2 regions of the Lichenicola cladoniae genome follow, and region 2 is predicted to be linked to the other one. Evidence: predicted binding sites of a transcription regulator. Region 2 holds the regulator's gene; the other holds the start of a gene.
The links. The regulator LexA, encoded in region 2, represses DNA repair genes until DNA is damaged. The targets are predictions, from matches to a motif close to TGTTCTANNTANGTTC.
Positions count from the first base shown of each region.

Region 1: the regulator LexA is predicted to act here: its motif matches at 6,110-6,125, upstream of ssb (single-stranded DNA-binding protein).

Region 1 covers NZ_CP053710.1:21,391-29,238, forward strand. The annotation lists gene HN018_RS24190 (hypothetical protein) at 1-342, shown strand, start outside; gene HN018_RS24195 (hypothetical protein) at 339-788, shown strand; gene HN018_RS24200 (hypothetical protein) at 788-1,180, shown strand; partial or broken gene HN018_RS24205 (DNA cytosine methyltransferase) at 1,421-3,117, shown strand; gene HN018_RS24210 (ArdC family protein) at 3,402-4,274, shown strand; gene HN018_RS24215 (hypothetical protein) at 4,351-4,728, shown strand; gene HN018_RS24220 (hypothetical protein) at 4,755-5,303, shown strand; gene HN018_RS24225 (hypothetical protein) at 5,319-5,768, opposite strand; gene ssb (single-stranded DNA-binding protein) at 6,221-6,691, shown strand; gene HN018_RS24235 (helix-turn-helix domain-containing protein) at 6,663-7,052, shown strand; gene HN018_RS24240 (hypothetical protein) at 7,264-7,461, shown strand; gene HN018_RS24245 (hypothetical protein) at 7,461-7,682, shown strand; gene HN018_RS24250 (hypothetical protein) at 7,847-7,848, shown strand, end outside.
Region 2 covers NZ_CP053708.1:2,076,150-2,083,997, reverse strand. The annotation lists gene HN018_RS09635 (molybdopterin molybdotransferase MoeA) at 165-1,394, shown strand; gene lexA (transcriptional repressor LexA) at 1,521-2,294, shown strand; gene bioD (dethiobiotin synthase) at 2,233-3,666, opposite strand; gene HN018_RS09620 (alpha/beta hydrolase) at 3,678-4,313, opposite strand; gene HN018_RS09615 (aminotransferase class I/II-fold pyridoxal phosphate-dependent enzyme) at 4,310-5,491, opposite strand; gene HN018_RS09610 (adenosylmethionine--8-amino-7-oxononanoate transaminase) at 5,588-6,838, shown strand; gene HN018_RS09605 (molybdenum cofactor biosynthesis protein MoaE) at 6,885-7,346, opposite strand; gene moaD (molybdopterin converting factor subunit 1) at 7,346-7,606, opposite strand; gene HN018_RS09595 (hypothetical protein) at 7,634-7,848, opposite strand, start outside.

The DNA of each region.
Region 1 (7,848 bases), on a different replicon from region 2:
CCGGCTGGCACCGACATGCACATCCTGACCCCGGACAAGACTGCGCTCCGTGGCACCCTTGAGATCATTCCTGCCTGCGCTCAGCTCGGTAACCTGCATGTCGATGCCGACGGGTCCATCGGCTTCGACTTCGTCAGCTGGGCGGAGCAGTGGTTCGAGGATGCGCGGCCAGTTGAACAGCCGCATCCCCGTACCGGGCGAAGCGGCTTCGTCTTTGTCGACTCCCATGGCGGCGAGCACCATGAGGACGATTTGCTGCGCTGCCTGCCAGGTGGGCGCGTGGCGGGATGCCCGCACTGCCAGGCGGTCGCTCAGCCCTCAACCGGGCTGGTGCCGGCATGACCCCGACACAACGCCTGCAAAGCTTGCTGCATGAGGAGCAGGCACATTGCGCCGCCCTCGAGGCCGGGATCCGCGAGCTGCTGGCGCACATCGGCAGCACTAAGTTCGTCGGCGTGGAGCAGGACGGTGGGCGACGCGATTGGATCGCCACAACCGATGTCGACCGCCGCCTGCAGACCATCCTGGGCGAGGGGCTGCAGGCGCGGGACCTGGAAGCCCGCTACAGGTGGGCCATCCTGCCGGCAGCGGACAGTGTCGACCGGCTCCGCGCGATCGACCTCGACCGGGTGATCGGTCCACTGCCCGAGCTCAATCTGCCAGGCTTTGTGGCTTGGCTGATCGCCAGCCGGCCAGACCTTGGCGACCGCGTCCGTGAGATCGAGGAAGAGCTGAACCGTAATCGATACGCCGGGGCTCGCACCGTCGGGCAGAAGGAGATGGCCTGATGATCCGGCAGTATGACGCGTCTCGTAGCCGAGGCGGGCCCAACCCGCTGCGCGTGGGCGTCATCGCTATCGGCAGCATTTATTACTTGCAGGACCAAGGCTTCTTTCGTGACCGGTTCGGTGGCACGCCGGTCTGTCGGGTGCCGTGGATGGTCGAGGCGTTCCTGAACGGAACGCTCGGGGCGGCGTGGCGCGATCCGCGGACCGGCCAATGGGAAAGTTGCTTCATCAGCGGCCGATCGGATCTGGCGGTCATGCGGTCACTCCGCGACGGCCGCCGACAGGCGATAAGCGTGCGAATGCTGATCCTTCATGACGACGAGGGACTCTGGAAGCTGCCAACCGCCTATCCCGACCTCCCGAATACTGGCCGGTTCTATCGATGCACATGAAACGTTTTGCCGAAGGTGACGGTATAATTCGGGCTTTGGTGAAAAGTATTTCTGCCATGAACGAATGAGGGACAAACAAGGACCGCGTCCCATCTGCCTGCCGCCCATGCAAAGGGTGGGTCCTCGCCATGCTCGCCCGGCGAGCCGGCCTGCGCGTGGCTCCGGTCCCGACGCCAGAGCGTCGCCGTTGCACGGCCAACCGCCAGCTGACGGCGGGAAGGGGATCAGGGGGATCCTCACATGCTGCAAACGAACGACGGCACTCATCACGTCATCAACCATGCCCACCTTTTCGCGGGGCTCGGCGGCGGTGCGCGCGGCTTCAACAACACCAGCGCGCGCGTCAGGAGCCTGACCGCCGAGTTCCGCTGCCTCGGCGGCATCGACGTTGACGCCGCAGCAATCCGCGACTTCGGCCGGCTGGCCGGAGTGCCCGGCACGGTGCTCGACCTGTTCGACCGCGATCAGTTCCGCGCGTTCCACGGCTGCGAGCCGCCGGCGGACTGGCGCGAGACGACGGCGGCCGACATCCATCGGGCGTTCGGCCACAAGCACCCGCACATCCTGTTCCTGTCGGCGCCCTGCAAGGGGTTCTCCGGTCTGCTGTCTGAGACCAAGAGCAAGACGGCGAAATATCAGGCGCTCAACCGCCTGGCACTGCGCGGCATCTGGCTGGCGTTGGAAGCGTATGCCGACGATCCGGTCGAGCTGATCGTGTTCGAGAACGTGCCACGCATCGCCACCCGTGGCCGCCACCGGCTGGATCAGATCGTCGGCCTGCTCCGTGCCTATGGTTATGCAGTTGCCGAGACCACGCATGATTGCGGCCGGTTGGGTGGGCTCGCGCAATCGCGCAAGCGGTACCTTTTGGTCGCCCGGCACACCGGCAAGGTTCCGCCGTTCCTCTGGGAGCCGCGCACCCGGCCGCTGCGCGGTGTCGGCGAGGTACTGGGGCGCATGCCATTGCCGGGTGATCCGGCAGCGGGCCCAATGCATCGGGTTCCCATGCTCCAATGGCAGACGTGGGTGCGCCTCGCCTTCGTCGAAGCCGGCAGCGACTGGCGGTCGCTGAACAAGCTGGTCGTCGAGGATGGCGTTTTGCGCGATTTCGCGCTCGAGCCGGCCGGTGACCGGCAGCTTGGCATACTCGGCGTCCGGCCGTGGGAAAAACTGACAGGGACCCTCACCGGCCGATCGACGCCGGACAACGAGGCCCACAGCGTGGCGGATCCGCGCATCGATGGGCATGAACGGTCGGTGCAGCTCGGCATCCGGCACTGGACGGATGCCGCACCGTGCGTCACCGGCAAGATGTTCGTTGGCGGCGGACCGCACGCGGTTGCTGACCCGCGCCATGGCGGTCCGGCCAAGCACTCCAACGAGTTCCGCATCGTGCCATGGGACGGGGCAGGCCGTTCCGTCACGGAGCGCACGGAACCGGCTAATGCGTTGCCGATCCACGTTAGAACCTCGATCGCCGCAAAGGCGACGACTTCTACGGTGCCGGGCTCTACGGCGTCATGCACTGGCGCGCCAGCACAGGCGCCGTCAGCAGCGCGGCCGGCTACGATACCGGGCGGTGGAGTGTCGCTGACCCCAGGCCGACCCTGCCGGCCGCAACGGACCGCCTGGTCGCGGTGATTCGCAGCCTGGACCAGTGCTGGCACCGGCCCCCACCACCGCCGAGCTTTGCGCACTACAATCCCTCTACGACCCGGAGAAACAGATGCAGCTGGATGGCATGTCGGACGCGGATTGGCGCGAGCGCATCGGCAACGCCGTCCCGCCTGCCGCGGCGCAGGCGATCGCCGAAACCATGGGACGCACCCTGCTGATGGCCTGGAGTGGTGAGACCTTATCTGCTGTCGGCCGAGCCGATCTGGGTGCAGCCGATCGCCATGGCCCTGAGCGTCCGCCAGCCCAACGACGGGATCTGAGAGGAAGAGACGATTGAAAAAGACTGAGGTGGTCTGGAAAGAATTGATGGGGAAAGGGCGATGCCGCAACCGGCCGGACGCCACAAGGGTAAAGGCCTGACGGCCCGCGCGTGCCGCGCGCCCTTGTCCCGCCCGCCCGGCCGCGACCCGTGGAGAGGTGTTCGAGAGCCAGAAAAAGGACGAGCACCATGGCCAGCACCCGCCGTTCACGCCCAGACCAGACCGCTCCCCGCGACAACTACCAGGAGGTGACTGACCGCATCATCGCGGCCCTCGAGGCCGGCGTGGTGCCGTGGCGCCGCCCCTGGGATCCGGCCTTGGCCGGTCAAAACACCATGCCGTCCAACGCCACGACCGGCAGGTTCTATCGCGGCATCAACGTGCTGATGCTGGCGCTGTCGCCCTTCGCGTGGTCGACCGGCGACAACAGGTGGTGCTCATACAAGCAGGCTGCAGAACGCGGCTGGCAGGTGCGCAAGGGAGAGCGCGGCACCACAGTGTTCTTCTTCAAAAAACTGGAGCGCAAGGACGCCGAAGGCGCGCCCGAGCTGACCGGTGACGGGACGCAGCGATTCATCCCGATGCTGCGCGCCTCGACAGTATTCCATGCCAGCCAGATGGACGGCATTTCCGAAGTTCCCGCTTCCGGACCGCACGAGGTCAGCTGGCGTCGCCCCGAGGCGGTCGACACCATCCTGCGCAACAGCGGTGCGGTGATCCGCATCGGCGGATCGCAGGCGTTCTACAATCCGTCCAGCGACCACATCCAGATGCCGCCGCATGAATGCTTTTCGTCACCCGAATTGTTCGGAGCCGTCGCTCTTCATGAATTGGCGCATTGGTCAGGTGCGGAATCACGGCTTGACCGAGACCTGACTAGAACGTTTGGTATCGCGCGCTATGCGGAGGAAGAACTCCGCGCCGAGCTGGCAAGCTGCTTTATGGGCAATACGATAGGCCTGCCGAGCGATATTCCAAACCATGCCAGCTACCTGCATAGCTGGTTAAAGAAACTTCGCGACGACAAGCGCGAGATATTTCGCGCCGCCGCAGCGGCGCAGCGCATCGCCGACTTCTGTCTGGCTTTCCATCCCGACTATCGCGCCGCGGCGGAAGAAACCCAGGAGCCCGTAGCCGACGAACGGCTGGCAGCCTGACGCCTTCCAGAAACACCGGATCAACGCCGTCTCGCACGTCGTGCGGACGGCGTTCCACACCAGCGAAAGCAGAATCATGAGCACGAACGATTTGGACCAGCTGTGCATTCCGGCGTTGCACGATCAGATCCCCGACCAGGCGTTGTACTGGATCGGGCTCTACCTCGTCGTCCTGGACTACGGCGGCCCGGAAGAAGGCGGCCACTGGTATCCTTCCGGCGGCCTCGAGACCGATCCGGCGCTGTATCGCCTTCTCGGTCACCCGCCCAGCGCTTTTTTCAGCGACGACGAGGCGTCCACCGTCCTGGCGGACATGGAAGCCAACCTGCCGCTGCTGAACGCAGGCCGCCCGCCCCTGCATGCCTCGACCAGCAAGGGGCTGTACGAGCTACACGTCATGCACGCGCCGACCCTGCCGCGTGCCTTTCCCGACGTCGGCCCGCGCTACGCGTAACAATTCCCTGCGAAAGGACCACCGCCATGCCCGCGACGCTTCCGATCGCCAGCATTGTCTTCCCGAAACTGCAATTGCCGCTGTTCGAGGATGGGCGGTTCACCGCCACGAAGTTCGACAGCAGCGCTGACAAGGCGAAGTTCGCCAACCACCTGTTGCGCTTCATCGCCAGGGGCTTCCCCGAGGCCTCGTTCAGCCAGGCCTTCTATCGGCGGCTGTCGATGTGCTTCTCGCACATTGCGCACTACGACAAGCACGGGTTCTGGGACTACTTCTTTACCAGCACGGAACGCTGCATCGAATTCCTCAACGACACGCTGCGCGGCGGCGGCTACGGCGATCCCGCCTGGACCTACTGCGATGTCGAATTGGCGATCCGCAAGCGGGTGCAGGAGGCCAGGGTGATCGAAGCCTACCGTCAGGCTCGTGCTGCGGAAGTTACTGGAGCGGAGCGCGAACTGCTCCGCCGTCTCAAGGCCCAGTACGAGCCAAAGGTGGCCGCACTACCGCCGACTGAAGCGACCCCGCCCGGTATCATCCCTCGCGGCCCAGCCGTGCAGCTTGGCCTGTTCTGAGGCCGTAGCCGTATCTCAGGCAGCGGAAAGCACCTGACAGCGGCCATGGCCATGGAGCGCGCGTTCGAAATGCTCGACGGCCATGCGCGGCGTGTCCTTGAGCAGGAACACCGACCCGTGCGGGATCGATGTGACCTTATGGTGCAGTTCGGTCTTGCAGCCTGGCTTGCCACTCAGGAACTTCACGCCCCGACCCGGCCGGGCCGCGCGTCCGTTCCTGAGACTGGCGGCGATCTCGCGCCCAACGAGATAGACCGGAGCGTCATGGGCTATCCAGACCGCCGACCGGATGTCGGTGTAGTCGGCCTCTATCCGGAGTTCCACACAGTCAGTAACGGCGTCTGGCGTGCCGTCAACGCCCCATATGCGCAGGCAGAGCGCGCGCAGCGCGTCCCCCCGCCCTGGTTCGAACACCCAGCCGATTTCCTGGCCGCGCCACCGTCCATCGAGCCTCTTGGCGTGCATCGAAAGATCCGGATGGAACGGAGCCACTAGCTCCAGCCTGTCCCCGTTCGTCCTGATCACCACCATGATGCGGGTCCCCTGTTCGTGGCTGAACCCTAGTACTCGACGATCGGCGTGTACAGCCATGCCGACGATAATGGATGCGAAACGAGAAAATGTGAATCATGAAATGGGAATGACCGTTGGAGAGGGGGACGACTGCGCTGGCCGTTGCCGTCGCATCCCTCGGGTTGGCGTGGTCTGAGCCCGGCACCGCTCGCTTCAACACCCGCCTAGCCTACGGCCACGCGCCTGCGGTTCGAACGACACCGTGAAGCTGCAGGCAGCTTCCGCACCACTGTCGTTCTCAGATGTTTCCGCTCCCTCCATGCCGGGCTCCGGTCGACCACACCCGAGGGACGCGACGGCAACGGCCGAAGCAATTTGGGATAAAACATGAATGGATAAAGACGATGGTTGGTTCAGTAAACAAGGTGATCCTGGTTGGCAACCTCGGCAAGGATCCGGAAGTCCGCAATGCCCAGAACGGCAGCAAGATCGTGACCTTCACACTGGCGACGAGCGAGAGCTGGAACGACAAGGCCTCAGGCGAGCGGAAGGAAAAGACCGAGTGGCATCGCATCGTAATTTTCAACGACCGTATAGCCGACGTTGCCGAGCGGTTCCTGACGAAAGGTCGCAAGGTCTACATCGAGGGTTCGTTGCAGACCCGTAAGTGGACCGATCAGTCCGGACAGGACAAGTACACCACCGAGATCGTCATCGACCGGTTCCGCGGGGAATTGACCCTTCTTGATAGCGGCAATCGTGACGGCGACCAGAATTCGCCACGCGGGCAGCAAGACACGGGCGCTGCACGGTCTGCGACAAGCGGCGGGTGGGAGCCGGCCGCCGGTGACCTGGACGACGAAATCCCTTTCTAGACCCGGCTCGGCTTTGTTCCAGCGGCCGAATCATCTGGTCGCTGGAATTGTACAGGCCGACGCCCATCCCGAAGTCTGTCCGGCAACCAATGCAAGTCGTCAGGTGGAGAAAAGCATGCCTGCGTCCAACGGCCTCGCTGCGTTGCTTTTCCCTGAGCGAACGCGGCTCAAACTCAGTCTGTCCGAAGTTGGCGTCCTCGCCGGCGTCGACCGAACACTGATCTGGCAGCGTGAGAAGGGGAAGTCGCCGAACCCGTCGATCCTCGTGCTCAAGGGAATCAGTGTCGCGCTGGCGGTGTGCTTCCATGACGTCTGCGACGCAGCACTCGTCGATGCGCAGGCGGCGCGCTCGAATAGCTGACGGGCACTTTCCGCTCCCTGTTTGCGACGAAACATTCGGGCGCGCGGAAAAGAGGCGTTTACCGCCGCTCGGCCAGCGCCATCCAACCCTCCAATAAACCCCATCCGGAGATCGATCATGAACGGTTTGCGCGATCGCGCGAGTGCGATAACGGCTGCTTGTCAGCCTCCCACTCAGCTTGTGCCCACCAGCTACTCGAAGGAGACGTGACGTGGAGGTTTCTCTTTCTCGAGCCGCCGACGAAAGCTGCATGGCGAGTGCCCGCCGCTGGCGCACCGAGGCGGAGGTGCTGCGGGACCATGCCACGGCCAGCTACCTGACGCCCAGCCAGAGCGCTTCGCTTCGCCGGGAGGCCGAAACCGCTGACCGCCAGGCCCAGTGGTGGCTCAGTGCGCTGGAGCGTCACTGATGCGCCGCCCCGCTGAGGATGACGAGCACGCCCCACTTCTGCTCGCCCAGGTGGAGTATCTCCAGGCCTACGCGGATCAGCATGGTCGGGAATGGAAGCAGAAGCTCTGGCTGGAGTGGACCAACGCGACAGCGGATCCGGTCCTGAGTCTATTGCGCAACAGTCACGGGCCTTCGTGGCTGCTGCGTTATAACCTTCGGCGCGTGGAGGATGAGAAATGATCGTTTACGACAAAAGACCGAATGTAAATGGAAAGGAAAGAGTTCGCGTCCTCGACGCTTTGACACGACTGACAAGCCGGTTAGTGTCCTTCCGTCGAACGGACCGGAGATTGAGACCAGTGACGCCTCGCGCTGACCACTCGGATGGGGACCACCATGCCGAGGT
Region 2 (7,848 bases):
GTCACTGGTCGCAGCAGTGGTTCAAGGGGCCGGAAAATGCTCATCAAGGCGGCCCAGGTCAAGCCCTAAGGTCGGGCGGGCAGCTACCCTGCCTGTGAGAAGACACAGTAGAAGGGGGCGGATAAGGCTTCGACCGGCAGCTTTCCCGGAAGGATTCGAGCGCGATGTTGAGTGTCGACGAGGCAAGACGCCGGATCCTCGAAGATTTGCGCCCTTTGCCGGCCGAGATCGTTTCGATCCTGGACGCCTGGGGACGGGTCGCCGCGGCTCCGTTACTGGCTCGGCTCAACAACCCGCCGAACGACATTTCGGCGATGGATGGTTATGCGGTCCGTAGTGCCGATACCGTCCCGGGCTCGTTCCTGAGCCTGACTGGCGAGGCCCCGGCAGGACATCCGTTTGCGGGAACCGTCGGCCCTGGCGAGTGCGTCAGGCTGTTTACCGGCAGCGTCATGCCAGACGGTGCGGATTGCGTGCTGATCCAGGAGAATGCCGAGCGCCGGGAGCAGCAGGTCGAGGTCCGGGAGGCGGTGACGCCGGCGCGTCACATTCGCCGCCAGGGACAGGATTTTTTGGTTGGCGACGTGCTGGTTCCCGCCGGGCGGCGCCTCGGTGCCCGAGATGTCGGCGTTGCCGCCGCCGGAAACCATGCCTGGGCCACGGTGCATCGGCGGCCGCGAATCGCACTGCTGGCTACCGGCGACGAGCTGGCGCTGCCCGGCGAGCCGATCCCCCCCGGCGGTGTCACCAACTCGAACACGCCGATGCTGGCGGCCCTGGTCCGTGCTGCGGGCGGCGATCCGGTGCTGCTGCCGCTGGTCAGGGATGATGCCGACGCGATAGCCCGCGCGACCGATGGGCTGGCCGGCATGGACATGCTGGTGACGATCGGGGGCGCCAGCGTCGGCGATTACGACCTGGTGCAGACCGCGCTCGCCACGCGTGGGCTCCAGGTCGATTTCTGGAAGATCGCGATGCGGCCCGGCAAGCCGTTGATGCATGGTCATATCGGGGCGGGAGATACACGGATCCCGGTGCTGGGACTGCCCGGGAACCCGGTATCGGCGCTTGTGTGCAGCCTGCTGTTCCTGATCCCGGCCCTGCAGGCGCTGTCGGGTGAGACCGTCTTCGATCCGGCCGGCGGCCTGGAACGCGAGCATGCCAGCCTGGCCACGCCGCTCGAGGCGAACGATCAACGGGCGGACCATCTGCGGGCGTCGCTGACCAGGGCCGCCAACGGCGCGTTCGTCGTGACACCGTTTTCTCGCCAGGACTCCGGCATGCTCCGCCGGCTGGCCGATTGCGAGGCGCTGATCCTGCGCGCACCACATGCACCGGCTGCGGCTGCCGGAACTGACGTCGAGATCCTGCGGCTCGACCGACTTGGCATCTAATGCATTGACCTAACACACTTGACCTGTGTGGAAGAACCAACCTAGAACGGTTGGAGTTGCCGCTTTGTTCTATGCGCTCGCGAACTGGTGCGGGACGGGGCATGCATGGCGGACGGAGACACCACGATGCTCACGCGCAAGCAGCACGAGTTGCTCGGCTTCATCGACCGGCACCTCAAGGAGACCGGGTTCTCGCCGAGCTTCGACGAGATGAAGGACGCGCTCAACCTGAAATCCAAATCCGGAATCCACCGGCTGATTTCGGCGCTCGAGGAGCGCGGTTTCCTGAGCCGGCGGCACCATCGGGCCCGCGCACTGGAAGTGCTTCGCCTGCCCGAAACAGGCGGCCGGGACGGGATCACGGTGTTCCTGCCGGAGCAGGACCTGACTGGACTTGCGCTTGACGCTGGCGGTGCGGTGCCGGCTCCGCTCGAGGAGCAGCCGGGCTTTGCGCCCAACGTCATCAAGGGCGATTTCAGCCAGAGGCTTCCCGGAGTGCGAGCGGCGCCAGGAGTGGGTGCAGTCCAGCTTCCACTCTATGGACGGATCGCGGCCGGACTGCCGATCGAGGCCCTCCGTGATACCGGGATGCATGTCGAAGTGCCGCTGGCGTTGATCGGCAGCGGCGAGCACTACGCCCTCGAAGTTGCCGGTGACTCGATGATCGAAGCAGGCATTCTGGACGGCGACACCGTCATCATCCGCCGGTCCGACAGCGCCGATAACGGCCAGATCGTCGTGGCCTTGATCGACGACGCTGAGGTGACATTGAAGCGGCTCCGCCAGCGCGGCAATGCGGTGGCGCTGGAGCCGGCGAATGCCCGGTACGAGACCCGTATCATTCCGTCCGACCGCGTCCGGGTTCAGGGCCGGTTGGTCGGGCTTCTGCGGCGCTATTAAATCCGGCTGCCGGCATGAGCCTGGACAGGCGGCCAATCGCCTCCGCGTCCAGGTGATCCTGTAGCGGGATCTCGGCGAGGATCCTGATCCCGCCATGGCGTTCGAGGGCGCTGCGGTTGCCGGGTGAAACCGGACCGTTGAGAACGACGCCGGCGATGGCGATGCCCCGGTGCCGAAGCGCCGCGATGCTCAGCAGCGTGTGGTTGATCGTCCCAAGCGTGCTCCGGGCGACCAGCACCACCGGAAGGCCGAACAGAGCAATCAGGTCGATCATCAAGAGCCCGCCCCCGACCGGCACCATCACTCCCCCTGCCCCTTCGACCACCAGCGGCCTCGTCCCGGCTTGTTCCGGCAGGTCGAGCCGGGTCGGGTCGAACACCACGTGCGCGACGGCAGCCGCGTCCTCGGGCGACAGGGCGGCGCCAAGCGCCAGTGCGGGCGGATGCAGACGCGCCTGATCGATCCCGGTCAGCCTAGCCACCGTTTCGCTATCGCCGGGTTCCTCGTCGAGCCCGGTCTGCATCGGTTTCCAGTAGTCGGCGTCCCAGGCTTTAACCAGGCAGGCCGCCACCAGCGTCTTGCCTACTCCGGTGTCGGTCCCGGTCACGAATACGCCGCGCCGAGGGGCTTGCAGGATGGTGCCGTAGGCGACCCAATAGGAGGCGGTGCTCGCGTGGTCGGCCTCGAAACGGCGCAGCACGCGCCGCATCGAGCCTGGCCCGAGCGGCCGACTCCCGGCGGATGGCTGGTGCGCCCCGATGCCGCGCAGGGCGCGAACGAATGCGAGCCCGGTGGGATGGCCGATCGCAACGGTTTCCGTATTCCATCGACCGCCGCACGCCCGAAGCAGCCGGTCCGCCTGGGGATACTCGGGACCGCTATCCACCAGCCCCTCGCTGCGATGCGCATCGCGCCATTCCGACAGGCTGCCGGCGACCAGGGTCGAGAGATGCAGATGTCCACCCGGTGCAAGCAGTCGCGTCAGCTGCAGGATCGCGCCGGCCGGATCGGCGAACCACTGGAGCGCCAGGCTCGAGCAGATCAGGTCGAAGCCCCCGGCCACTGCCGGAAATGCCCCGTCCATCGCCAGCATCAGCAGCCGGGGATCATCGCCCATCCCATTACTACAGGCCTGAAGCATCGCTGGGGCCAGATCGGTGGCGACGATCAGGGAGTCGGGCAGAAGTCTGCGCAGCGCCTGTGTCAGCAGGCCGGTGCCACAGCCGATTTCGAGGACCCGCAGGGGACCCATCGACCGGGTGCGAGCAAGCTCCCCGGCGATGCGCAACGCCAGCCGTCCGGCGACCAGTCGCTGGAGCGTGGCGTTCGACTCGTAGGTCGTCGCCGCACGCCCGAAGCTGCGGCCGATCATGCGGCTCCGATTCATGCCCGCGCGAATTTCATCAGCTGTCCGGCGCACCAGTCCGGATGGGTGAGTGGCAGAAGATGACCGGCGGCTTCGTTCCAAAGGATCGTGCTCCGGTCGAAGCTGGCAACCGTCATCGTGGGTGAGACGATCGGATCGAGGCGCCCGGCCAGAGCCAATAGCTTAAGGTCCGCCGCCGCCGCGCGTGCGTCACGATCCCGCAATGCATGGAGGCCCTGCTCCAGACGATCCGGCCTCGGTGCGCCGGAAAACCCGCCGTCGGTTCCGCACCGGACCCGGAAGGCGGTGACGGTCCCGACCGGATCCGCCGCAAGCCGCAGCAGCATCCGATCGAGCACGCGCATCGGCACCCCGGACGCGAAGTCCGGTGCCTGGCTGAACCGGCTGAAGCCGTTGATGGCAATCAACCCGATACAGCCCGCCGGACGGTCGCCTAAGAGGTCGAGCGTGCCCGCCGAGTGGCCGACCCCAATATAGCCGGTCGGCACGGTCGGCCAGGATGGCGTGGCACCGAAATATCCGCGCTCGATGACTGCGGTTTGTGCTTCCGGTAGCGCCGCCCGCATCGGACCCCAGATGGACGCGCTCGAACCCCAGCCATGGGCGAACAGGAAGAACGGCGTCTCGCTCATCCGGCCCGACCGGTCACGGCGAATGTGTCGGTTAGCGCCGCGATGATCCGGTCGATCGCCGCCTCGTCATGCACGGCACTCAGGGCGAGCCGTATGCGGCTGGTGTTGGGCGGCACCGTCGGTGGCCGGATCGCGATGCCGAGCACGCCGTGCCGCTCCAGGGCCGCCGCCAGCTCGAGCGACGCGGACGCATCGCCGACCAGCACCGGTACGATCTGGGTGGTCGATCCGGCCGTATCGACGCCGAGCTGCGCCAGCACCGCACGCACCCGCCCGGCAGAGACCTGCAGATGGCGACGCGCGTGGTCCATGCCGGGGACTAGGTCGAGCGCCGCATCGATCGCGCCGAGCACCGGAGGCGGCAGCGCCGTGGTGTGGATGAAGCCCGAGCACGCGTTGACCAGGTAGTCGCAAAGGCTCCGTGAGCCGGCCACGTAAGCGCCGAAACTGCCGAACGCCTTGCTGAACGTGCCCATCACCAGATCGGCGCCGCCGGCCTCGACAGACAGCCCGGCGCCAGCCGGACCCAGCACACCGGTCGCGTGGGCCTCGTCGACGTAGAGGAATGCGTCGTGCCGCCGCGCCAGCATACGGAGCCGGCCGATGTCGGCACGATCCCCGTCCATGCTGAACACGCTCTCCGTGACGATGAAACGCCGTCCGGGGTGATCGGCCCGTTCGGCGATGAGTGCTTCGAGATGGTCGAGATCGTTGTGGCGAAAACGCACTTGCCGGATACCCGCCGCCTGGATGCCATGATGCAGGCTGGCGTGGTTGAGCCGGTCGGCGAACACCAGCGGTGCTGGCCCGGCCAGCTTCAGCAGCGCCGGCAGCACGGCCGCATTGGCCTGCCAGCCCGATGCGAATAGCAGGGCACCCTCGGTCCGCTTGAAATCCGCCATGCGGGCCTCCACCCGCTCGTGCAGGTGGAGCGTTCCGGTCACCAGCCTGGATGCGCCCGCGCCAGTACCATACTTGCTGCCCCATTCGGCAGAGCGCTCGGCCAGTAACGGGTGGTGGGCGAGACCGAGATAGTCGTTCGCAGATGCGTTGATCAGGATCCGTTCGTCACGGGTGACCGTGCCGGAGCCATTCCGGCCGGGACGCAGGGTGCGCCGCATCCCGCGGTCAGCCAGATCGCGCAGCGCCTCGTCGAACAGGGGGTCGAGAGATGACATGAGGCCGCACTCCTGCCGGATCGCCGGCCGCATGGTCAACTCGGCCGATCTGCGACGGCCCTGGCCTTGGTGCCTGCATCGGTGCGATCAACCGGCATGAGCAGCAGCAACCTCTGGCTTCCCTATACCCAGATGCGGACCGCCTTGCCGCCCCTGAAGGCGGACTGGACCGACGGCTGCCGGATCGGTCTCGCCGACGGGCGGGTGCTGATCGACGGCATCGCGTCCTGGTGGACCGCTTGCCATGGCTACAACCACCCGCATATCGCCGACGCATTGCGGACGCAGCTCGCGCGGATGCCGCACGTGATGTTTGGCGGCCTGGTGCACGAGCCGGCCCAACGCCTGGCCGACCGGCTGACGACGCTGCTGCCGGGCGACCTGAACTCGGTGTTTTTCGCCGAAAGCGGCTCGGTCGCGGTCGAGGTCGCGATCAAGATGGCGATCCAGTACTGGCTGAACCGCGGTGAGCAGGGCCGCTCCCGCCTTGTCGCCTTCCGCGGCGGCTACCACGGCGACACCTTCGCGACGATGGCGGTGTGCGACCCCGAGGAGGGCATGCACAGCCTGTTCCGGGGGGTACTGGCGCAGCACCATCTGGTCGACCTGCCGCGCGACGACGCGTCGGAGGCGATGCTTGGCGGTTTTCTCGCGCTGAACCGGGACGGCATCGCAGCGATCCTGGTCGAGCCGCTGGTGCAGGGCGCCGGCGGCATGGTGTTCCACGCGCCGGAGGTGCTGCAGCGCCTGCGCCGGCTCGCGGACCAGCACGGCCTGCTGCTGATCCTGGACGAGATCTTTACCGGGTTCGGCCGAACCGGCAGCCTGTTCGCCTGCGAGCAGGCCGGCATCGTGCCGGACATCATCACACTGTCGAAGGCATTGACCGGCGGCACCATGGCATTGTCCGCTGCAATCGCGCGACCGCACGTCTTCGAGGCGTTCCAGTCCGATGATCCGGTGCATGGTCCGACACGTGCGTTGATGCACGGGCCGACCTACATGGGCAACGCGCTCGCCTGCGCCGCTGCCAATGCGTCGCTCGACCTGTTCGAGCGGGAGGACCGGCTGGGCCAAGTGGCTTCGATCTCGGCCCAACTGGAGAGCGAACTGGAGCCCTGCCGGGCGCTGCCCGGGGTGGTGGATGTTCGGGTGATGGGGGCGATCGGCGTGGTGCAGCTGGCGCGGATCGAGGCCATGAACGCGCTCAAGGCGGCACTTGTCGAACAGGGCGTCTGGGTCAGGCCGTTCCGCGACATCATCTACTTGACGCCGGCCTTCACGATCACCTCGGCCGAGCTCACCGTGCTGACCCGGGCGGTCCGCAGGGCAATCGCAACGATCTAGGAAAGCGTCCGGTCGCCCTGCTCTCGCCACGCGGCCGGAGGATGCCCTAGCTCCAGCGAACCGCGGCTTCGTCGTCGGCGGCCCGGGCCTCGACCCAGTCGCTCCCGCCGTCATCGTAGTCCTGGCGCTTCCAGAACGGCGCCCTGGTCTTGAGCCAGTCGATCAGGAACGCGGTCGCATCAAGTGCATGCCCGCGGTGCGGAGCCGCCGCCAGCACCAGCACGATCCCCTCGCCGATCCCGAGCCGGCCGATCCGGTGCAGCACGGTACAGCCCGCTAGCTCGAACCGTTGCTCGGCTTCCGCGGCGATCGCGCCGATCGAGCGTTCGGTCATGCCGGGATAATGCTCGAGGGTGAGCGCCTGCAGGGATCGCCCATCGGTCCGACGATCCGGACGGACGATTCCCACGAAGCAGCCGATACCGCCGACTCCGGGGCTCGCGGCGGTCAGTGCCGCCATCTCGGCAGCGACATCGAACGGCGCTTCCTGGACACGGACGGTCGCCATCAGCCGCCGGTCACCGGCGGGAACAGAGCGATCTCGTCGCCGGCACCGACCGGATCATCCGGGCCGGCGAACTCCTGATTGATTGCGACCCGGATCGTGCGTCCCTCCCCGGCCATCGTGGCGAAGACAGGGTCGCGTGATTGCAACCATGCAAGCACGCCGCGAACATCGCGCACCTCGGTCGGCAGGATCGCTGTTTCAGCGGACTTGCCGACCCGGTCGCGAACCCAGGCAAAATAAAGCAGCTGCACCGAAGCCATTCGACCATGCCCTTGCAGGATGGTCTGCTACTTGGGAAAGCCCTTGACGGTTTGCACGCTGCCGTCGGGGTTGATGACGGTATTGGTCCCGTCGCCGTTCGGAATGACGATCTTGCCGCCAGTATCGGCACCACTCTTGGTGTGGAACTTCTCCGCCGGGTCCGGAACGCTGGCCGCCAATGACCCGTTGCCACCGGTCGAGCCGCCGCCGCCGCCGAAGCCGTCCTGGTCGAGCGGCGCGC